One region of the Arthrobacter sp. JUb115 genome, then DNA from elsewhere that is predicted to be linked to it. Evidence: riboswitches for the same ligand, from Rfam matches in the RefSeq annotation. Region 1 holds a riboswitch; each other region holds the start of a gene.
The links. Region 1 has a riboswitch for S-adenosylmethionine ahead of EDF61_RS12790 (acyl-CoA dehydrogenase family protein). Riboswitches for the same ligand answer to the same signal wherever they lie in the genome.

Region 2: it holds a riboswitch for S-adenosylmethionine, as region 1 does, so the genes downstream of both, EDF61_RS10445 (OsmC family protein) here and EDF61_RS12790 (acyl-CoA dehydrogenase family protein) in region 1, are expected to answer to the same signal.
Region 3: it holds a riboswitch for S-adenosylmethionine, as region 1 does, so the genes downstream of both, EDF61_RS09400 (substrate-binding domain-containing protein) here and EDF61_RS12790 (acyl-CoA dehydrogenase family protein) in region 1, are expected to answer to the same signal.

The regions. Positions count from the first base shown of each region.
Region 1 is NZ_SOBS01000007.1:14,025-21,735, forward strand. It holds gene EDF61_RS12765 (BCCT family transporter) at 1-349, shown strand, start outside; gene acs (acetate--CoA ligase) at 430-2,391, opposite strand; gene EDF61_RS12775 (ABC transporter permease) at 2,448-3,212, opposite strand; gene EDF61_RS12780 (aliphatic sulfonate ABC transporter substrate-binding protein) at 3,282-4,304, opposite strand; gene EDF61_RS12785 (ABC transporter ATP-binding protein) at 4,390-5,211, opposite strand; SAM riboswitch class I at 5,217-5,318, opposite strand; SAM riboswitch class I at 5,586-5,677, shown strand; gene EDF61_RS12790 (acyl-CoA dehydrogenase family protein) at 5,693-7,024, shown strand; gene EDF61_RS12795 (LLM class flavin-dependent oxidoreductase) at 7,082-7,711, shown strand, end outside.
Region 2 is NZ_SOBS01000005.1:94,115-101,825, forward strand. It holds gene EDF61_RS10430 (dioxygenase family protein) at 1-140, opposite strand, end outside; gene EDF61_RS10435 (MarR family winged helix-turn-helix transcriptional regulator) at 564-1,007, shown strand; gene EDF61_RS10440 (DEAD/DEAH box helicase) at 1,070-4,285, opposite strand; SAM riboswitch class IV at 4,426-4,547, shown strand; gene EDF61_RS10445 (OsmC family protein) at 4,579-5,130, shown strand; gene EDF61_RS10450 (L-idonate 5-dehydrogenase) at 5,207-6,262, opposite strand; gene EDF61_RS10455 (SDR family oxidoreductase) at 6,252-7,022, opposite strand; gene EDF61_RS10460 (hypothetical protein) at 7,260-7,711, shown strand, end outside.
Region 3 is NZ_SOBS01000004.1:336,565-344,275, forward strand. It holds gene EDF61_RS09380 (aldehyde dehydrogenase family protein) at 176-1,684, shown strand; gene EDF61_RS09385 (CdaR family transcriptional regulator) at 1,742-2,803, shown strand; gene EDF61_RS09390 (GntP family permease) at 3,095-4,456, shown strand; gene EDF61_RS09395 (SdpI family protein) at 4,532-4,906, opposite strand; SAM riboswitch class I at 5,181-5,271, shown strand; gene EDF61_RS09400 (substrate-binding domain-containing protein) at 5,339-6,379, shown strand; gene EDF61_RS09405 (sugar ABC transporter ATP-binding protein) at 6,363-7,711, shown strand, end outside.

The DNA.
Region 1 (7,711 bases):
GGAGGCATTGACCGGGCTGAAGAACATCACTATTGTTTCGGCGCTGCCATTCGTGATTGTGATGCTCCTGCTCTGCGTGGCGTTGTGGAAGGACCTGAGCAAGGATCCGCTGGTGCTTCGCGGCAAGGTGGCTCGAAAGGTCCTGGAGCAGTCCGTGGGCCAGGCGGTTGACCGCCATGAGGGTGGCCAGTTCAGCTTGATGACCACCGAAATCCCTTTGGTCAGGGCCGAGGGAAGGGCCTCCGAAGTGAAGCTTTTCGCCACCGAAGCCACCGCTGACCCGGTGCAGGACGGCAAGGGCAGCGCGGCCGATGGCCAGAGCCAGAAGCCAACGGCCGGGGATTCCTAACCGGCAAATCAAATGAAGCTTCTTCCCCAGCCGGGGAAGAAGCTTCATTTGTTTAACCCCAAGGGGCTTGGGAGCAGCGATTAGCCGCGCGCGCGGCAGATCGCGTTGATCTCCGGAATGCACGGCTCATTCTGCAGGCTCGTTGTGTCGCCGAGCGTGGTGCCCTCGAACAGCTGGGTGAGCAGGCGGCGCATGATCTTGCCCGAACGGGTCTTGGGCACATCCGGAACCAGGACGATTTCCCGCGGCTTGGCAATCGGGCCGATCTGCACCGCGACGGTATCACGGAGTTCAGCAATGAACTCGGCCTGCCGTGCAACGAGCTGCTCGTCAGGCGACTCGGCAACCAGGGTCTTGTCCAGCGGTACCACGAAGGCGGTTGCAGCGTGTCCGGTCTTGGAATCCGGGGTGGGGCAAACGCCGGCTTCCACCACGCCGGGGTGGGTGACCAATGCCGATTCGATTTCAATGGTGGAAAGCCGATGGCCGGAAATATTGATCACGTCGTCGGTGCGGCCCAGGATGTAGATATCGCCGTCCTCATCGAAGCGGGCACCGTCGCCAGCCAAGAACCAGCCCTGCTCTACGTATTGTTCCCAGTAGCTGGTGTAGTAGCGCGTCGGGTTGCCCCATACGGTACGGGCCATCGACGGGCCAGTGCGCGTGATGACAATATTGCCCTGCTGGTTGGCTGGCACGCTCAGGCCGCCATCGTCGACAATGTCCACCGAGATGCCCGGCAGCGCGCGTGCGGCGCAGCCTGGCTTGAAATGTCCATCGGTCGGCAGGGGAGAAAGCACGGTCGCGCCGGATTCGGACTGCCACCAGGTGTCAACCATCGGCAGTCCTGCTTCGCTGTCCCGGCCGATCTGCTGGCGGAACCATTTCCATGCCTCGGGATTGACGGCTTCACCCACAGTGCCGCCGATCTTCACCGAGGACAGATCGTACTGGGCCGGGATGCCATCCGGGAACCAGCCCATCAACGAGCGGACCAAGGTGGGAGCGGTGTAGTAGCTGGTGACCTTGTAGCGTTCAATGACCTCGAAGTGGCGGCCCGGGTGCGGGGCGTTGGGGACGCCCTCGTAGATTACCTGGGTGACGCCATTGGCCAACGGGCCGTAGATCTCGTAGGTATGCGCGGTGACCCAGGCGAGGTCGGCGGTGCACCAGTGCACGTCCTTGGCGCGCTGGGACTCGTCCGGGTTGGCGAACAGCAGGTTGTAGCTGGTGGCCGCCTGCGTCAGGTACCCGCCGGTGGTGTGAACCAAGCCCTTCGGCTGGCCGGTGGTTCCCGAAGTGTACATGATGAACAGCGGTGTTTCCGCATCGAATGCCTGCGCGTGGTGCTCGGTGGACTGGGTATCAACCACCTCATGCCACCAGATGTCGCGGCCTTCGGTCCACGGGATTTCGTCGCCGGTGCGGCGGATAACCAGGACCTTTTCGATTTCGTTCTCGCCGGCAACGGCCGCATCGGCGTTGCCTTTGACCGGAACCGAAGTGCCACGGCGGAACTGGCCGTCGGTGGTGACCAGGACCTTTGCCTTGGTGTCCTCCACACGGAACCTCAGCGCTTCGGCGGAGAACCCGCCGAAGACCAGCGAGTGGATGGCGCCGATGCGGGCGCAAGCCAAGGTGATGACAATTGTTTCAATGAGCACCGGCAGGTAAATGACCACGCGGTCGCCCTTCACCACACCCAGGGATTCCAAGGCGTTGGCTGCCTGGGAGACCCGCTCCTGCAAATTCTTGTAGGTGACGGCTACCCGGTCACCGGGCTCGCCTTCGAAATACAGTGCGACCTTCTGGCCGCGTCCCGCAGCTACATGGCGGTCGGCGCAGTTCACTGCGGCGTTCAGCTTGCCGCCGAGGTACCAAGAAATTTCCGGTCCGCGCTTGGCATCCGGATCGGCCGGAATGATGCGGCTGGTGGTGTGCCACGGGGTGTCCCAATCCAAGAGGTTCGCCGCTTCGTCCCAGAATTCCTGGCGTGCTGCCTCTGAAACTTGAGTTGAGGTTGTTGCCAATTCGGTGGTCATCGCAAACTTTCTTTGGTGAGGGGTAGTTTTGTCAGCGGGTACTAGCTGGTCCGGTTTCAGGTCCAGCGCTTGATAGCCCAGCGTTCTGCTATCGACAGCAGGGCATCGGTGATCTTTCCAAAGACGGCCAGCAGCACGATGGTCATGATTAGGCGGTCCAATCGGCCGTTGTTCTGCGAGTCGGTGAGCAAGAAGCCAAGGCCCATTGACGCGCCGAGGAGTTCGGCTGCGACCAGGAAGAGCCAAGCTTGGGCTAGTGCCAAACGCAGTCCGGAGAAGATCGAAGGGACCACTGCGGGCAGCTGGACGGTGCGCAGCAGCTTCAATCCCTTCAACCCGAAGGCGCGGGCTGCTTCGACCAGGTGGGCATCGACATGGCGCAACGCCAAGGCGACGGTGGTAAAGACCGGGAAGAAGGCACCAATGATCACGAGTGTGACCTTGGAATCTTCACCCATTTTCATCCAGAGCACCAGCAGCGGAACCCAAGCCAAGGAAGGGACTGCACGCAGGGCGCTGATGCTCAGTCCCAGAAATGCATCTGCCAATTTGGACAGCCCGACAAGCGCACCCAGCGCCAAGCCCAGCAATGATCCGAAGGCGAAACCGAGAAGAACACGCTGAGTGGAGATGCCGATGTGCTTTCCGAGTTCGCCATCCTGGAAGAGCTCAATGGCAGCAGAAACCACTGAACCCGGAGTTGGCAGTGTCCACGGAGCAACGATTCCGGTAACGGTGACAAATTGCCACACAGCCAGGGTGGTCAGCGGCAAGACCAGCGCAAGCAGCCATTTCGGGGCACGCAGGATCGTTGCGGCCATGCTGGCCTTCTGCTTGGCAGGTGTTTGGCTTCCGCGGGTTCCAGCCACGTTAGTGGGACTCATGGCTGGTTACTCTCCGGAGATCTTTGTTGCGTCTGCCTTGACGGCAAACTGGTCATCGATGAGGGTTTCCAGAGCTTCATCAACGGATTCCTGCTCCGAGACATCGCCGCTAGCGACCAGCGTGGGAGCAATCTTGCTCAGGACTCCAGTGAATTTGGCGTCGGGAACTGCCGGAACGTCCAGATTGGAGCGTTCCTCAATGACGGTGGCAGCAACTCCTGGTTCGAGCCCTGCTACGTCGGCCAGGATTTCTGCGGTTTCCTCGGGATTGTCAGCTGCCCAGCCACGAGCCTTTTCGTAGGCATCGACAACGAGCTGGGCGAGTTCGGGGCTCTGATCAATGAAGTCTTCGCGAGCGTTCAGCGCACCGTAGGTGTTGAAATCCAAGTTCCGGTAAACCAGTTGCGCGCCGTCTTTTTCGGCAGCGGCCATGATCGGATCCAAACCGCTCCAGGCATCAACCGAGCCGTTGGCCAGGGCGGTACGTCCATCGGCATGCTGGAGGTTCTGCAGCTTGATGTCAGCTTCACTCAAGCCCGCGGATTCCAGCGCCTGCAGCAGGAAGAAGTATGGGTCGGTGCCCTTTGTAGCGGCCACGGTCTTGCCAGCGAGATCTTCAACGGACTCGATTTTCGAGTCCTTATCCACTACCAGGGCCGCCCATTCCGGCTGCGAATACAGTGCGATGGTCTTGATGGGTGCACCGTTAGAACGGTTCAGGAGCGCAGCGGAACCGGCTGTGGAACCAACATCGATTGCGTCGGCGCGAAGAGCTTCATTGGCCTTGTTGGAACCTGCGGACTGGATCCATTCGACATTTACGCCCTGCTCCTTGGCGGCTGCTTCCAACCATCCCTTTTCCTTGAGTACCAGGCTCAGCGGGTTGTAAGTGGCAAAGTCGATGGACAGGGTCTGACCATCCGAGGAGGCTGTAGCGTTTTCGCCAGCACAGCCGGTCAGGGCAACTGCGCCAACGATCAAGGCGGCGGCGGACAATGCAGTGCGGCGGGTGAGACGGTTCAAAAGCATGGAGAATCCTAGAATTGTGCGTGCAAGCGGTGTAGGTGAAAAGGCAAAGGGGACGAATGGTTCGGGACCCACGGCGTGGCCGGGACTAATGGTTGGTTGGGTCGACGCCGAGCAGGCGCAATAGGTGCAGGCGATCTGCAACGAACTTTTCATCGGTATGCCGGCGTGGATGCCCAGCTGAGATGGACAGATCTTCGATGACGCCCGCTGCACTATGCCCAGCGCCTCGCCCCAGAACAATCACGCGGTCAGCCAGAGTCAACGCCTCGTCCACATCATGGGTCACCATGAGAACGGTGGTGGGGAACGATGCGTGAATCGAGAGCAGCAGATCCTGCATCTTCAAGCGTGTCAGCGCATCGAGGGCGCCAAAGGGTTCATCAAGAAGCAATACACCCGGGCGCCGAGCCAGCGCGCGAGCCAGCGAAACCCGCTGCGCCATGCCTCCGGAGATCTCGCGTGGGCGCAAGCTGGCTGCATGGCTCAGACCGGTCAGCTCGATCAACTCCTCGATCAGCGCGTTGCCGGAGCGCTTATCGGTTTCCGGTGCCAGGCCCAGTGCAATGTTCTGGCGAACCGAGCGCCATGGCAGCAGCCGGGGCTCCTGGAAAGCAACGGCGCATAACTCGTTGATGCCGGTGACCTCGCGGGTGCCGGTGCGGATGGTGCCGGTGGTGGGGTGGTCCAAGCCCGATACTGAACGCAGCAGCGTGGATTTTCCGCAACCGCTGGCTCCAAGAATGGCCACGACTTGACCTGCTGGAATTTGCAGGTTGATATCGGCCAGGACGGTGCGGTTTTCCATCTTGGTGGTGAAGGTCCGCGACACGTTGCTGAACTGCACGTCCAGGGCGCTTGAAGCTGAGACAACGGGAGCTGCCTCGGGCGCTGCAAAGGAAAGAGTCATGTTCATCTCCATCGGTCCTGGCGGTAGCACCGGCCTGCAGAGCAAAACTCCAAAGGTGGTTGCTGCGGCGTCAACGAGCCAGATCTCTCGGCCGCTCGGGATGGTTACGTGTCCATTACAACGAGTCGAACGATTTGAACGCAAATCTCGCGTAATATGAAAAAATCTTCGACAACTACGTCACATTGCCCAGAAATTTCGTTATTTATTTTATTGCAGGCCGGTTTGCTCGACATTAAGCAAAACTTTGCAACTCATCTTCGGCAGGACACGGAATAGGCTGTGAAATTTGAAGATGGGCACTGCCGGCACTGGGACGAAATGTGACTTCGCGGGTTGGAATCACCGGTTTATTACCGTTACAAATGAATTACGACCCATCCAGAGCGGCTGAGAGATCTGGCTCCACGACGCCGCAGCAACCACCCCAATAGCGGGACGGTGCTACCGCCAGGACCGATGGAAAGAATTGAGAACCCTGATGCCTATTGGTGAATCGCACAATGCCCTCGGACTGGACTTCAACCAGCTCAGTGACCCTTCGCAGGCCACCGCAATGGACCTGGACAAGTTTGAAGAACAGTTGCCGACTAGGCAATTGCTGAAAATCACCCCCGGACCAAGTGCGGATGAGCAATACGACCGGCTGGCCGAAATCTTCCGTCCCGTTTTTGCGCAGATCGCTGCAACCGCCAAGGACCGCGACTTGAACCGCGTGCTTCCTTTCGAGCAGGTAGGCCTGCTGAATCGCGAGCGGTTCGGTGCGTTGCGCCTTTCCGTTGCCGACGGGGGCTATGGTGCACGGCTGGTGGATGTCTTCCGCTTGCTCATCGAGCTTTCCGAGGCGGACTCCCACGTAGGCCAGCTGTGGCGCGCGCATATCGCATTCGTTGAGAATGTCTTGGTGCTGGACGACGAAGAACTGCGCAAGAAGTGGGTCGCTCGCATCGCTGCCGGGCAGATTATCGGCAACGCCTACACCGAACGCGGTGGCAACGCCCTGGGCACCTTGAACACCAAGGCCAGCGTCTTGGATGGACGCTGGGTGATCGACGGTGAAAAGTACTACTGCACCGGCACCATTTTTGCCGACTGGACCACCGTTGCGGTGGCCCACCCGGAGCTCGCCGGCCGCCAGATCGCCGTGGTCTCCACCCAGCGCAGCGGCGTCAAGATCCTCGACGACTGGGATGGGTTCGGCCAGGGCCTCACCGGAACCGGCACCACCGAATTCCACCAGGTCCCGGTGGATTGCTTCATGCCGCAGCAGACCAATGACTCCGAAGCGGCGATCTTCCAGCTGGTGCTCATGGCCGTGCAGGCGGGCATCGCCCGCGCCGCACTGAACGACCTGCGTCACGCGGTGCAGGCGCGCACCCGCATCTTCACCACTGGAACCGGGGTGCCGGTATACCAGGAACCCCAGGTCCTCCAGCTGGTGGGCGAAGTTTCCGCGGAGTCCTTCGCTGCCGACTCCGTGGTGATCGGCGCAGTCCTTGAAGTTGAAGCCGCCTTGGGCGATCCGGGACTGAACGACGAGGAACGCTACGCCGTATGCGAGTTGGCCGCCAACCGCGCGCAAACCGTGGTGCAGCCACTGGCCATCGGCGTGACCAGCAAGCTCTTCGACGGACTGGGAGCCTCGTCCACCAGAAGCGGCTGCAACCTGGACCGGCATTGGCGCAATGCGCGCACCATCGCCACGCATAACCCGGCGATCTACAAGGCGCGCATCGTCGGGGACTACGAGATCAACGGGGTCCAGCCGCAGCGGCTGTCCGTCACCGGCGAAGATTCAACCCAGCGGGCTTGAGGGCCTGCGACGCAAACCAGCAACTTTCCACGATTACCGACCTATGGGGGCAAAGCCATGAGCGAGAACAAGCGCGAGATCCTATTCAACGCATTCGACATGAACTGCGTGGTGCACCAGTCGCCGGGCCTGTGGCGCCATCCGCAGGACAAGGCCTCGACCTACAACACCCTGGGCTACTGGACCCACCTGGCCAAGGTGCTGGAAAAGGGAAAGTTCGACGGACTGTTCCTTGCCGACGTGCTGGGCACCTACGACGTGTACAAGGGCACCAACGTGACCCCGCTGGGCTCCGGCGCCCAGGCACCGGTCAACGACCCGATGATGCTGGTTTCCGCCATGGCCGCTGTGACCGAGAACCTCGGCTTCGGCGTCACCGCGGGCACCGCCTATGAGCACCCGTACGCTTTCGCCCGCCGCTTGGCCACCTTGGACCACCTGACCAACGGCCGCGTGGGCTGGAATGTCGTCACCGGCTACCTTCCCTCGGCGGCCCGCAATATGGGCCAGGAAGACCAGATGGAGCACGACGAGCGCTACAACCACGCCGATGAGTACCTCGAGGTGGTCTACAAGCTGCTCGAGGGCTCGTGGGAAGACGACGCGGTGCAGAACAACAAGGAAACCGGTGTCTACACCGACCCGGCCAAGGTGCACCCGATCGAGCACGAGGGCAAGTACTTCAAG
Region 2 (7,711 bases), on a different contig from region 1:
GAGATCATCAGAATATCTTTCGGCTTCTCGAAAGTGCCGGACCAGCTAGCCAGCTCCTGGGTCCAGCGCTGGTCGTCGGCCAGTGGCGGTGCGCCATGGCTAAGGAACAAGACGGGAGGGGTATCGGATAGCTGATTCATGATTAAAAACTACCAACCATTAGTTGAAGCGTCAAGCTTTATTTTCATGAATCCCGATATCTAATTCATGCAAGACCCTCAATGCTCTCCAAGAGGCCCGTGGACAGTGCGGACAGATTCGCCGCACCACGTTGGGTCCAACGCCAGCGGCAACGGAGGCCATGGCTTTCTTGCTCTGCTTCTGAGCGGCGGCGGAAATCTATTGCTTCTCTAATCACGAATGCAATTGGCAAGTCGTTCCTAAGCTGCGCCGGAGAAGTGGAACTGTACGGCTTTGCAGGCATCAGGCGTTGCCTGGCCAGTCTTTTCCAAGCCATTAATTACGCTCAGCTGGGGATTCGCAGTACGTTCAACACTTCGGCTTCGAACGGCTGCGGTTTCCAATATCAGACTTATTGACCATTAATCTTTAGAATGGTTTGTATGCAAGAAGAAGAACTGATGCAGACGGTCGAAGAAGAATTCACCGCCATCTTATTGCGCGCCCGCCAGATGCTGATCCGTCGCGCCAAGATCATCCACCCGGACCTGCAGGATCCGGGGTACCGCTTGCTTGCAGTGGTCATCCGTGATGAAGCCCAGCAACAGGGAGCACTCGCAGAAAAACTGCGTCTGGACAAGGCGACTATTTCCCGCCTCGTGCAGCACCTCGAGTCTCTGGAACTTGTCACCCGCACCCAGGATCCTTCCGATGGCCGGGCCCAGCTGGTCTCGGCAACAGAAATCGCCAAGGAAAAATGGCGCTCCAGCGGTAACACGCTGCGTGAGGAACTGCGCCGCCAGCTCAAGGAATGGGAAGCCTCCGAACTGAAGAATTTTGGAGATCTCCTGCACCGCCTCAACGACAGCTTTGAACAGATTCTCTAGTTCCCGATCTTCAGCTGAAGCCTTGGAGACCTTCTGGTTTCCAAGGCTTCAGCTTTTTAGGCTCACTCCATCAGCGCCAGGAAATCATCGGCGCTTAACGCCGCACTCTGCGCGGCTTGGGCAGTCTCTCCCAGGACATCATTGAACAGCTGCGTCTTCTTGGCCTGCAGCGCGAGCACCTTGGATTCGATGGTGTCCTTTGCCACCAAGCGGTACACATAGACCGGACGAGTTTGCCCAATGCGGTGGGCCCGGTCAATAGCCTGGGCTTCGGCCTGCGGGTTCCACCATGGGTCCAGCAAGATGCAGTAGTCGGCGGAAGTGAGGTTAATGCCGAAGCCGCCGGACTTCAGCGAGATGAAGAAGACCGGGAAATCTCCCTCGCTGAAACCGTCAATCAGTTCCTTGCGCTTTGGGCCAGTGGTGGACCCATCAAGGTATCCGTGCTCAATGCCCAGCTCTTCAGCGACGTCGCGTGCCTTGGCCAAGAAACTGGTGAATTGGCTGAAGACCAGAATCTTATGCCCTTCAGAAACCGCGTCCCCCATGAGTTCGCGCAGCATTTCAAGCTTCGCGCTCGGGGCATCGCCCTCGCCTACCAGGGACGGATCCAAGGCCAGCTGGCGCAGCAAGGTCAGCGATTGGAGAATCTGGAAGCGATTCGAATCAACGTCGTCAACCAGGCCCAGGACTTCTTGCCGCACGCGCTGGAAGCGGCGGTCATAGGCTTTGCGGTGCCCCGGCTCCAGTTCGACTTCCAGCACCTGCTCGGTCTTCGCCGGCAACTCTGGAACGACCTGTTCCTTGGTACGGCGCAGCACGAACGGACGCAGTCGGCTCTTCAGGCGCTCCAGGCGCTCCTGGTCTCCGTCGGCAATGGGTTTCTGGTAGTTGTCCTTGAAGGACTTCGCACCGCCCAGCAGGCCTGGTGCAGCCAGTGAGACCAACGCCCACAGTTCCATCAGGTTGTTTTCCATGGGTGTGCCAGTGACCACGAATTTGCACGGCACTGGCAGCTGCCGGGCCTGCTTGTAGCCTTTGGAGGCATGGTTCTTCAGTTGCTGGGCCTCGTCCATGATCATGACGTTGAATCCGGCGGCTTCAAAATCCTCATAGGCCAGGCGGAAGATCGTGTAGCTGGTAACTACCAATTGGGCGTCACCGATCTGCGACGCCATGCTTTGGCCGCTCATTCTAGCTGTTGAAGTGATGCCGGTGACTCTCATCTGCGGCGCAAATCGCTGCGCCTCATTGATCCAGTTGCCCACCACCGAGGTAGGAGCCAGCACCAGGAATTTCTGGGCAGGATCCTCGACGCGCGCTTGTTCAAGGCAAGCCAGCAGCTGGACGGTCTTGCCCAGACCCATATCGTCGGCAAGGACGCCGCCGAGATCATGGGTACGCAAGAAGTTGAGCCAGGATAGGCCGTGGCCCTGATACGGGCGCAGTTCAGCGTTGAACGTTTCCGCTAGCTGGACCGGCTGCATTTCTTCACCGCTTTGCAGCGCCTTCATGGTCTGCAGCCACTGGTTGTGCTGGGCTTCGATAATGCCCAGATCCACCAGTTCTTGCCACCAGTCGATGCTCAACTTATGGATGCGGATCGTATCGCCCTGCACCGTGCCCAGCTCCCCGGCCTCTGATATCAGCTGGCGCAGCTGCGTGAAATCTGCACCATCAATCGGGATCACCGTAAGGTCATCGAGGACGAGATACTCATCTTGCTTGGTCAAGGCCTCCAGCAGCAGTGGGAACGGGACCTTGGTCTCGTCCAGGAGCACTTCCACAGACAAGTCGAACCAGTCCCCCGTGCTTTCGCCGGCTTCGACACTGACAGCGGCCGGCGCGTGGCTGATCCGGTACTTCGGCAGCCTGTTCTGCTCTTCAACGACCACATCGGGATGCTCTGCCAAGAGCGGCAATGCGTAGACCAAGAAATCGATGGATTCGGAGGTGCTGAATTCCTTCGGCGGGAAGATTCCTGAAGAGGTCAGTTGCCCCAAGGAAGCCTGCGCGCCGAGCTTGTCCTGCACCGAAGCAGCAATTTCCTTTTCCACGGCATACTGGCGGGGGCCCGCGGAGGCGTACTCCCAGGAATAGCTCACGGTCAGCGGAGTTCGGATGCTCTCCAGGGACAGCTTGAGGCTGGGGCGTGCTGGAACAGGGATGCTGTAGCTGTCATCCTCGCTCTTCAACGGTGCCATCAGGCGCAATCGGTCCAGGTGCTGGCGCTCGAAAAGCTCAACGCCTTCCTGCGGGATGGATTGCGCACCGGATTCAATAAATGTGGCCAGTTCCTTCGTGACCGGTTCAGCGAACCGGGCCAAACCGATTTCCCTGGCCTTCGGCAAGGGGCTGGACGCGTAAGCCAACAAGGTCGGCGGCGTGCCTATGGGCAAGAGGTAGACGTGCTCTTCGCTCGGCCCGCGCAGCTTCCCTTCCATGCTCAGGCCATGTTCACCGCGACGCACATCCACGTGTGCCATGGCTGGTTGCTCGCTGAACTCCACCGGGGCCTTGGCCGTAGAACCGCCGTTGACGATCTGCACTCCAGCTTCACGCAGGGCTTCGAACGCATCCAGCAGGTCCTGGCCTGGAAGATCCATCAAGGAGATCCACTCCTTGGGATCCCACGAATGGCGATAAGTATCTTGTTCAACGTGTTCACGCAACCGGTCCAGTTCAACGACCGCACGACGCTGCTTCTTGGAGAACCGCGTATCAAAAGCGACATTGCGCCAGCTGATCCCGGTTTGGATCCAGGGGCTCTTGGTGCCCTGGCGGGCCGGGCGTGCCTGCAAGGTCAGCGCGTCCTCGCCGCCATAACGCGGTTCGCTGACCACTTTCAGGATCAATCCCAGCGGTTCTTCGGCAACCAGCGGCTCATCGGAAATGACTGGAAGCAGACGGTCAAGGGTGCGTTCCCACTGCGGCTTGCTATTGCGTTTCCATGCGTGGGGATCCACCCCGGAGTCGGAGACGAAGAAGCCCTGGTCTTCTTCGGTGGTGACCTCAATGAGCAAGGCGGCGACGTCTTCACAGGACTGAACCCCCGGATGCTTGCCGCAGAAGCTGGTGAAGCTGATATTGCCCGCGGTGATTTCCAATTGGGCCATCACCGATTCGCGCAGCACCACACCGGAGATGCGGGTAGATCCCGGGCGCATTACCCGGTTGGCGATCTGCACTTTTCCGGAATCACACAGGAATTGGCCCAGGTTGTATTCGGATTCGGTCACCAAGGTCTGGGCCGCAGAAAGTGTCAGCTGGAATTCCATACTCGCCGTTCATTGTTCGTGCAGTGGGCGCCCGAGAGCTAGATTCCATCTTAGCGAGCCGGAAAGCAAGATGCCCGGTGACGAAAAGTTACTTCTGCCCTTTACCCGCGGGCCCTGCAACCGATAGAAATTAATCACTGAATCACGAGTTCCACTCTTTGAGCCCTGGCTGAGTGGACGGCAACCCTCCTGCGTCATTGTGCGGGGTGCCCCAGGTGAAGATTCGACGCATCTTGAACGCCAAGATGCGTAAGCGATGGCGCCCCTTGCGCCAGAAAGGGGATCAATTCCCCATGACTAATGCAGCATCTGCCCCAACCGTATCCGAAGACCGCGCACAGCGCCTGCAGGAAGCAGGCAAGGGCTGGGGCGAACGAATTTCGGCTGCCCCGCAAAGTGCCCAATTGACTTTCACCGTCGAGGGCGAAGGCTTCGATTCGGTAGCCAGCAACATTGTCTCCGGCAAGCACACCTTCCAGGTCGACGAGCCAGCTGCCCTGGGCGGCAGCGACCTGGCCGCAAGCCCCGTGGAATACGCGCTCGGAGCGCTCATCTCCTGCCAGGTTGTGGTCTACCGCTTGTACGCGCAGAACCTCGGCATCCAGGTGGACGACGTGAAGATCCAGGCCAATGGCCACCTCGATGTCCGCGGACTCTTCGGCATCGACCAGACCATCCGCCCCGGCTTCTCGTCGGTGGATCTGGACATCCGGATTGCCGGACCGGAATCAGCTGAACGCTATGAAGAACTGCGCCGCGCAGTGGATGCACACTGCCCGGTGCTGGACCTCTTCGCCAATCCGGTGCCCGTGACAACCGCGGTAAGCATCGCAGAGACCAACTAGAGTTCGCTGAACTAAAAAGCACCGCGGCGGCCCCCGACTTCAGGGGCCGCCGCGGTGCACTTCTAGCTGAAGCCAACTATTGCCCCAGGAAGTTCAGCAGGACTTTGCCGGAGCGAGCCGAATCCTTGGCCGTTTCGAAGGCTTCAAGCGCATCGGCGACCGGGAACTCGTGGGTTACCGCCTCGGAAACCTGCAGTGAACCGTCGGCCAGGGCAGCAAGCACATGGTCGATTTCGTCGTTGAAGCGGAAGGAACCAACCAGTTCCAGCTCGCGGGTAATAGCCAGCGAAATGAGTGCGGGTTGTTCTCCTGAGGGCAGCAACCCGACCATGACCACTCGACCGCCGCGCACGGCACCGCGCACCGCGGAGGCCAATCCGCGGTAGGTGCCGCTGGCCTCGATGACCACGTCCGCGCCCACCTGGGCGATTGCTTCCTGGCCATCGGCGCGCAGGGTGGAGGTGGCACCGAGCTGCTTGGCAATCTCCAGCGGCTTGGCGTGCATGTCTACCGCGATAATTTCGCTGGCCCCGGCTCGTTTAAGCACTGCTACAGCGAGAGCTCCGATCGGGCCAGCACCAATAACCAGCGCCTTCTTGCCGGCGACTTCGCCGACGCGCGACACCGCATGCCAAGCAACCGCAGCCGGTTCTGCCAGTGCCGCATCGCGCAGTGCTAAGCCAGCAGGCAGCTCACGCAGCATGCGTGATGGCAGGTTCATTTCGCGGGCGAATGCGCCCTCGGTGTGCGGGTAGCGGGCGGCCGAGCCCAGGTAGGTGCACCCCGGGGAGAGATTCGGGCGGTCGGCCGGGTAGGGTTCCCCCGTCTCACCTGGTGTTGCCGGGTGCACGGCGACTTTGGTTCCGGCTGCCGGCCCGCTGCCGTCAGCGGCGGCCTGGATGATGGTGCCGACGATTTCATGCCCGAGAACCATTGGAGCCTTGAGGATCGATTCCCCGGCGGCGCCGTGGCTCCAGTAATGCAAGTCTGATCCGCAGATACCGCCGTAAGCGATGGCAACGCGTGCTTCATCTGCTCCCGGCGCTGCCAGCTCGATTTGTTCAATACGCAAATCACCGGCTGCATGGGCCACGACGGCCAACGTGCTGGTGGCGAGGGAATTAGACGACAACGCTCATGCCTCCGTCGATGAAAATGGTCTGACCGTTCACGTAGTTCGATCCGTCCGAGGCCAACCAGACTGCTGGTCCGGCCAGGTCTTCGACGGTACCCCAACGGGCCGCCGGGGTGCGGCCAAGAATCCAGGAGTTGAATTTCTCGTCATCCACCAGATTCTGCGTCATTTCGGTGTGGATGTAGCCCGGTGCGATGCCGTTGATTTGCAGTCCCGAACAGGCCCATTCCGCGGTCATGGCGCGGGTGAGGTTGCGCAGTCCGCCCTTGGCTGCGGTGTAGGCGGAGATAGTGGGACGGGCCAGATCGGTTTGCACCGAGCAGATGTTGATGATCTTGCCTTCGCCGCGTTCCACCATGCCACGTGCGACTTCTCGGCCCACCAGGAAGGCGCTGGTGAGGTTGGTATCGATCACGCGCTGCCAGTCGGCGACTTCCAGTTCCAGCATGGGCACGCGGTGTTGGATGCCCGCGTTGTTCACCAAAATGCGGATGGGGCCGATGTTCTTTTCAATGGCGGCGATGTTCTCGCGCACGGCGGCATCATCGGTGACATCGAAGCAGACGCTGTGGATCCTCTCGGCGCCATAGCGGGTGCCGAATTCGGCGGCAGTTTCGGCCAAGCGTTGCGCATCGCGGCCGTGCAGGATGATGGTGGCTCCGGCTTCGGCCAGGGCACGGGCAAGTTCGCGGCCAATGCCGCGGGAGGATCCGGTGACCAGGGCCAGCCGTCCGGACAGGTCAAAAAGTTGGCTCATGAATTCCCTCGCATGAAGTGTCGATGGTACATCGACGGGAACTCATCAGCGGTATGAACCAGCTGTTAAATCCGAAAAATCAGCCCCGTCGCTTCCCTAAAACATATCAGACTTATGATGCCCAAGACAGCTAAAAGTAGGATTTAAGAGCTTCAGTTTCAGCAAGCGTCAGAACATCTCGGATGCCCTGAACATCGGGACTTACACGTCTTCAAATATTGATGTCAGGATAGGATCATGGACTCATCGACGACGTTGACTGAGGGTAGCGAAATCCCTCTTTGGATTCAGCTTTCCCGAGCGCACGAAGACTACACGAGCGACACTTCAGAACACTACGACGAGGTTCTTGAAGAGGTGACGGAACGATTTGCCAAGACCGGCTCCCTCGGGAAAGCTGACATTGGTTCTTTGCTTCTATGGAAACGGCTCAGAGCCGACACCAAGTGGGCAAAGAAGCTCATGAACACCCCGGACCTAGAGGTACGTGAGGCCACTGAAAACGTACTCAAGTACGCGAATGACGAGCTGCTCAGTGTTCCGGAAGCCGCCGAGAAATCACGAAGCGCTCTAGGAGCATTGCCCGGGTTCACCACCGGTGACGCACTAGCTTCAGCGGTCATCGTCGCCGCAGCACCGAAACGAATGGCCATTTACGATCGCCGTGCGCACCATGGTTTGACGCTCCT
Region 3 (7,711 bases), on a different contig from region 1:
CTAGGCGAAGGCTGCGAGTTGTCGACCGGGGTCGGCTCCCGGAAGAAGAAGTACACTGAGCATCAAAATGTATTCCTTGAATCACAATATATCTTTAGTATGATTGTGTGGCAAGACTCACATTCAAAATGATGCCAACGACGAAGCGCGCCGGGCAGACCAGGAGATACATTCCATGACAGCAACAGATCTTTCCGCCGTTCCGCTGGCTCAGCAGCTTCGCGCCGCTTTGGCGGCCACGCCCCTTCCGCTGGTGATCAATGGCCAGGAGGTCGCTGGCTCGGGGGAAAAGCTGCCGGTAACCGATCCCTCCACTGGCCAGCTGCTGACCGAGACGACGGCTGCCACCGCAGCGGACATCGACCGCGCAGTAGCTGCCGCCCGTGCAGCGTTCGAGTCCGGGCCCTGGGCAGAAATGACCCCGGCAGCACGCCAGCGGGCGCTGCACCGCTTCGCTGACGCATTGGAAGCGAACCTCGATGAATTGGCTACCCTGGAGTCCCTGAACTGCGGGAAGCCCTTCAACATCGCCCGCTTTGGCGAGCTGCCCGCGGGCATCGAGACCTTGCGCTACTTCGCCGGCTGGGCCACCAAGCTCAACGGCGAAACCCGCGATATTTCCCTGCCAGGAACCTGGCACGCCTATACCCAGCGCCAAGCCTTGGGCGTGGCCGCACTGATCGTGCCATGGAATGTCCCCTTCACCATTGCGCTGTCCAAGGTGGCTCCGGCGCTGGCGTCCGGCTGCACCGTCGTGCTCAAGCCCGCGGAGCTGACCCCGCTGACCGCCGTGCGCATGGCGCAGATTGCGCTTGAAGCAGGCATCCCGGCCGGTGTGCTGAACGTGGTCCAGGGCTTGGGGCCGGTGGCCGGCCAAGCGCTCGCCGACCATCCGGATGTCGACAAGCTCTCCTTCACCGGATCCACCGCGGTAGGCAAGAAGCTGCTGGCGTCGGCAGCGGTCAATCTCAAGCGGCTGAGCCTTGAGCTGGGCGGCAAATCCCCGGTGGTGATCTATCCCGACGCGGATTTGGACAAGGCCATTCCGGCCGCCGCCATGAGCATCTTCGGCAACTCCGGCCAGGTCTGCGCGGCAGGGTCGCGACTGTATGTCCACGAAGACATCGCAGACCAGGTCATCGAAGGCATCGCCGGATTCGCGAAGAGCCTCAAGCTGGGCGCTGGCCTGGCAGAAGGAACCCAGCTGGGCCCGCTGATCTCGCAGGTGCAGCGCGAGCGCGTGCTGGGGTACATCGAGGCGGGCATCGCTGATGGCGCGGAACTCGTTGCCGGTGGCTTGGCCGAAGGCGAAGAAGGATTCTTCGTGCAGCCGACCGTGCTGAAAAATGTCAGTCCGGACATGTCCATCGCCAAGGATGAGATCTTCGGGCCGGTGCTCTCGGTGAGCACCTTCGGCGACGAGGATTCGCTGGCCGAGGTGCTGCGCCGGGCCAACGACACCGACTACGGTCTCAATTCGGTGATCTTCACCCAGGACATTTCCCGCGCGTTGACCTTCGCCAAGAAAATCCAGGCCGGCAACGTCAGGGTGAATACCGGTGCCGGCATGGATGCGAACATGCCGTTCGGCGGATTCAAGCAGTCGGGGTGGGGCGCCGAAAATGGCCGTGAAGGCATCGAGGCCTACACCTCGCTGAAGTCGGTCACCGTCAAGCTCGACTAGCGGCAATGTTCTAATCCGGGACTGCTTTGCGCAGTCCCGGGCCGATAGGATGAGCTCATGAGCGAAAAGGAGCAACCCCGGCTGGTTAGCGCGTTGGCGCAGAAAGTCGTCGACACGATTGCGCCGACCATCAACCGCAATGTGAACATCATGAATGCTCACGGAGTCATCATTGCTTCTACGGATGCTGCGCGTATCGGTACCCACCACGACGGCAGCGCAGAGGCGATCCGCCGCAACAACATCATCCGTGTCAGCCGGGCCGACGGCTCGGCCGGAACCCAGCCCGGGGTCAATGTGCCACTGGTGCTGAACGACCAGCTCTGCGGCGTTGTGGGCGTGACCGGAGCTCCCCACGAGGTGGAACCGCTGGCCGGCCTGATTGCACTGACCGTTCAATTGCTCTTTGCCCAGGAACGCGAGCACTCTCGCAGCGCGCGGCGCGAGACCGAAGCCCGCGACATTATTTCTGCGTTGATCGCCGGTCGCGTTGCGCCTGAAGTGATCGACCGCTCGCTCGCAGCGCATGGTTTGCGCGGGCCGAAATGCATTGAAGCTTGGCTGCCCCGAAGCGTGGGGGATCCGTCGCTCGAAGAGCCGGCGAAGGATCATCACCGCACGTCATGGGTTAGCCTTTCCGGCGCGTACTGGAGGCTTTGCGCTGCCAGCGAGCCAGCTTTCGCTCCCGAGCGCATGGACCAGGAACGTTTCCTGGTCTCCGCGCCTGTCGAAAAGGCCGAGGATCTCATGGCCGAAACCGAAGTGCTGCGCGTATTGGTGGGCTATCCGGCACTCGTGCCATCCCACGCACGGCGCCGCATGTGGAGCCGGGAAATTGCTGTGGCTATCGCCCGCACCCCAGCCCGCAGCCTGGAACATGCAGCTGCTCCAGCGATGCAGCTCAATGAGGAACAAGCCAGAACCCTGCTGGTCGTTGCGACAGCTGCTTCGATGAGCCAAGCGGCCACGGATCTGCATATTCACCGCAATACCTTGGTGCAAAGACTTGAGCGGATAAGCCAGGTCAGCGGCGTCGATATTCGGCGGTCCAGCGAATCCCTGAAACTCCAGCATGCCATCTACGCGAGAGTGGCCTTGGGCCAGCTGCATGTTTTCTAGGCCCTGGAAACGAGGGGAGCTGGCGCCGGGGCTGGGAAGGGTGGGATGTTTGCACACATTGGCTCTTTCGAACCCAGGCAAATATGGTCGTGTGCCCATAGGTATTCGGGGTCACTTTTCCTAGTATTGGCAGGATGATCGATCTTTGCGCCCGAAACCGGGGTGGCACGGTGGCATCTAGCCCAACGGGCAAAGCCTTGAGCGGCTTTGCCGACAGGGCTGGTCCACCCGTTGAGCCATTGCGGGCTGGACGCAGAGAACTACCGATATTGGCAAAGGAGCCAACCCGCCGTGTACGAACTGCTTGTTCTGCTGATCCTTGTTGTGGCCATCGTGATGGTCACAGCACGCCTGAAGATCAGCCCATTTCTCGCCCTCGTTGGCGCCGCTATCCTGGCGGCCTTCGCCTACCGGATTCCGCTGGCCGACGTGGCTTCGACGGTCACCACGGCCTTTGGCAGCACCATGGGAAATATCGGACTGGTGATCCTGTTCGGAACAATGATCGGTGTCATCCTGGAGAAATCCGGCGCCGCGATCTCCATGGCAGATGCGCTGATCAAGGTCCTCGGTACCCGGTTCCCCAACCTGACGCTATCGATTATCGGCTACATCGTTTCCATTCCGGTCTTCTGCGACTCGGGATACGTGGTGCTCAACTCGCTGCGCAAAGCCATCACCCTGCGTACCGGGGTCTCTGGGCTGGCAACTTCCATCGCCCTGATGACCGGCCTGTACGCGACCCACACCATGGTGCCTCCAACTCCGGGCCCGCTGGCCGCAGCCGAAAGCATCGGCGTTGCCGATAACCTGGGCTTGATCATCGCTGTCGGATTGCCCGTTGCGGCCATCTCGGCACTTGCCGGCTTGGCCTACGCCAGCCGCTTCAACAAGTCCCAATGGACCCCGTTGCCAAGCGACGACCACAATGACATCTCCGAACTCGACTATGAGCAGCTGCGTGCAAGCTTCGGAAAATTGCCCAGCCCGGCGCTGGCCTTCATGCCGATCCTGGTTCCGCTGGTGCTGATCTGTGCCGCATCCATTGCGAAGCTGCCCTCGCACCCGATTGGCGAAGGCGCTGCCCTGGAAATCCTTTCCTTCCTGGGGACGCCAGTTATTGCGCTGATCTTCGGCTTGATCTCATCGACTTTTCTTTTGAGCGGTGGCAGCAAGCTGGCGGTCTTCAATGAGCAGATGAACGAAGCTGTACGCACCGCTGCTCCGGTCTTGCTGATCACCGGTGCCGGCGCCGGCTTCGGCGCGGTCCTGGCCGCGTCGGATCTGACCACGATTCTTTCGGATTCACTCAGCGGACTGGGCTTGGGCCTGGCTGTGCCATTCCTGATCGCCGCTGCACTGAAGTCCGCCCAGGGCTCGTCCACCGTCTCAATGGTGACCACTTCCGCGCTGGTCGCTCCGATGCTCGGCTCCCTGGGCTTGGGTTCGGAGCTGGGCATGGTGCTATCCGTATTGGCAGTAGGCGCCGGTGCGATGGTTGTCTCGCACGCCAACGACTCCTACTTCTGGGTCGTCTCGCAGCTCAGCCGCATTCCGGTGATCACCGCCTACAAGACCCTGAGCGTGGCTACCGCCATCCAGGGCACCGCGGGGTTCCTGACTGTACTGGTCCTGGGAGCCGTACTGCTTTAGCAGCACGCCTTCCAAGAAAGCAACGGATCGCGCCATCGGCAGATGGCGCGATCCGTTGCTTTAAGCAGTGCTGGATTAGCCCAGGCCTGCCACCGGGAAGCTCCGCGCGGCCTTATTCGCTGTGGCAGTCGAGATCACCAGCAACGCGATGGCGGCCAGGTAGCCGGCTCCGGTCGCGGCGAAGGCGAAACCGAATTGGCCCAGCAGGCAGAGAACTGCTGCGCTGGCCAATGCCGCCCAACCGGCCCAGGAAGCCGCGGCAAGCAGGGGCGCAGCCTGCTGATGCCCGGCGAGCCAGGCCCCATCGCTGGCCAAGGTGTGGCGCGTCTTGATGCCGATCGCCGCATTGCGAGCGAGCTTCCGGTCCCGTGCCATCGGGGCGAGGAACGCTGCGACCAGCGTTATGCTCAGCAACCCGAACATGAAGGCAATCACGCCTGCTGGATCCACTTGCCGCCTCTTCTGCCGATTGATCTTGAATGGCCATTCTATGCGGTCGCATGGAAGTGCCCTGATCCACGCTGTGTTCCCAATCGATGCCTGCGGGAACGCTCTTGAGATCCAGTTCCGGCATGCCAATTACGTCATGCGAAGGTCATATGACGTCTTATCTGCCCGTTTTCCGGCAGGGCGAAGGCGCGAAGATGACGTATTTTGTCCTGCTGTTCCTCCGCATGACAGCGCCCTTCCCGAGGACCTGCCAGTAATGCTTGACTCGGAGCACAACCCATCCAGAGCGGCTGAGAGACCTGGCTCCGAGACGCCGCAGCAAGCCTGCACTCCGCAGGTAGTGCTAACGCCAGGTTCGATGGAACTCCCGGGTCTAGAAGCATGAACTTCTGTTCGGGATCCCTCGTTCAATTTGTCTAAGAGAGGGACGACATGACTCGTACTCGTCCGAACGCCTTGAAAGTTCTGGCTTCAGCGATGGCGGCAGCAACACTGCTGACTGGCTGCTCGCTGAAAGAACCACGGCCGGAAATAGCGCCGGTTGTGGCGCAAAGCAGTAATCCGCAAGCCGAGCATAAGCTCGACAACGTTCCTTCACTCAAAGGCAAAAAGGTCGGCATCGCGGCCAAGGATATCCTGCACGACTACTCGCGCGTGGTCTACCAGCAGATCCAAGAGCGCATCAAAGAGCTCGGCGGCGAGGTCATCGCTACCCAAGCCGAAGCCAAAGACGAGAAGCACGTCTCTGACGTAGAAAACCTGATCACCCAGTCGCCCGATGCCATCGTGGTGATCCTGGGCGATGCCCAAACGCTCACTCCTGCCTTGGCCAAGGTGGACGCCGCCGGGATCCCGCTGTTCACCATCGATTTCCAAAGCGAATACTCGAAGAACAACGTCACCAGCGACAACTGGAACGTCGGCACCACGCTGGCTCGCACCATGGCTGAAGACCTCCACGGCAAGGGGAAGATTCTGGTCTTCAACGGCTTCCCCGGTGTGACTCCCTGCCGGATCCGGTACAACAGCCTGAACCTGGTGCTGGAAGACTACCCAAATATCGAGAAGATCACCCCGGAACTCCAGGACAAATACGAAGGCACCATCGAGGATGCCAAAAACCAGATCCAGGACCAACTGCGCAGGCTGCCCGAGGGCGAAGTTGACGCGATTTGGTCCTGCTGGGACATGCCGCTGATCGGTGCCGCGCAGGCCATCGATCCCACTGGTGGCGACATCAAGCTGTATGGAGTGGACGCAGAGCCCGGGGCCCTGGATTTGATAGCGAACCCGGACAGTTCATACCAGTTCACCGTCGCTCAGCCCACCAAGCAGATTGCCGCTGCCTCGGCCACTAATATCGCCCTGTTCCTCGATGGGCAAACCGATCTGGTTCCGAGCACCAGCTATGCCGAGCCGATTTTTGTCGACAAGGACAACGTGAATCAGGTGCGCCATGACAACGGAATCTAAGGAACTGCTGAGCATGGCCGCCATCAACAAGTCCTTTGGCACGGTCGCCGTGCTTGACCATGTGCACCTGCAGCTTCGGGCCGGAGAGGTTCTGGGCCTAGTGGGCGAAAACGGAGCTGGAAAATCCACCCTGATCAAGATACTCACCGGGCTGTACACCCTGGACTCGGGGCAGATCGAACTTGCCGGCCAGCCGGTGCAAATTCGCCGGCCTGCCGATGCCGAAGCGCTAGGCATTGAAGTGATTCACCAGGACCGCCATCTGGCCGGCCGCTTGACCGTCGCCGAACAGCTGTATCTGGGCACCGCGAAGAGTCGTGGGCTCTGGCGCCACGAGCGCACCGCGCAGGCAGCAGCCCGGGCGGATATTTTGCGAACCACCGGCCAGGAGCTGGACACCGGTGCCTTCGTTGATGAGCTCAGCGTTGCCCAGCAGCAGCTGATCCAGATTGCCCGTGCCGTACTGGCCGAACCCAAGGTGCTGATTCTCGATGAGCCGACCGCACCGTTGGCCAATGATGAAGTTGAACAGCTCTTCGGCACGATCCGGCATCTGCGGGACCGCGGGGTAGGGATCATTTTCATCTCGCATTATCTCCAGGAACTGCGGCAGATCACCGACCGGATTACGGTGCTGCGCAACGGCAGAAATGCCGGTGACGCCAGTTTCGCGGACGGTGACAGTATCGAAGATGTCATCGGCTTGATGCTGGGCAACCAGGTTAACGAGTTCTCGCACCAGAGGCGCGAGCCGCCCGCCGTTCAGGGCGAGCCTGCCCTTGAACTGGTGGACCTCTCGGTGGCCGGAACATTGAGCGGCATCAATATCTCGGTGGCGCCCGGAGAAATCGTGGCCGTCACCGGATTGGTGGGATCGGGGATTGAGGTGCTCGCCGACGCGGCCACCGGCAATCGTGCGCATACCGGCTCGGCGCTGCTGCACGGCCGGCCGGTGGCATCTGCGGCGGACTTTGCCGCCCGGGCAGGCGCCTACGTCCCGTCGAACCGGCATTCAGATGGCATCTTCCTGCGCAACACCGTGCGCGAAAATATTGCAGCGGCCAGCCTGCGAAAGCTTGGCCGCCGCCTGGGCTTGTTGAATGCGCGCAAAGAGCGGGACACAGCCAGCGAACTGGTGCAGCGCCTGGATATCCGTCCGGCGAATCCAGAAGCCGTGGCTTCGGGTTTGTCCGGCGGCAACCAGCAGAAAGCGGTATTGGCCCGCTGGTTGGCCAAGGGATCGGACGTGCTCGTCTTGGACCAACCCACCTCGGGCGTCGACGTGGGAAGCCGTGCGCATATCTACGCGCAGATTTCCCAGTTGGTCCAGCA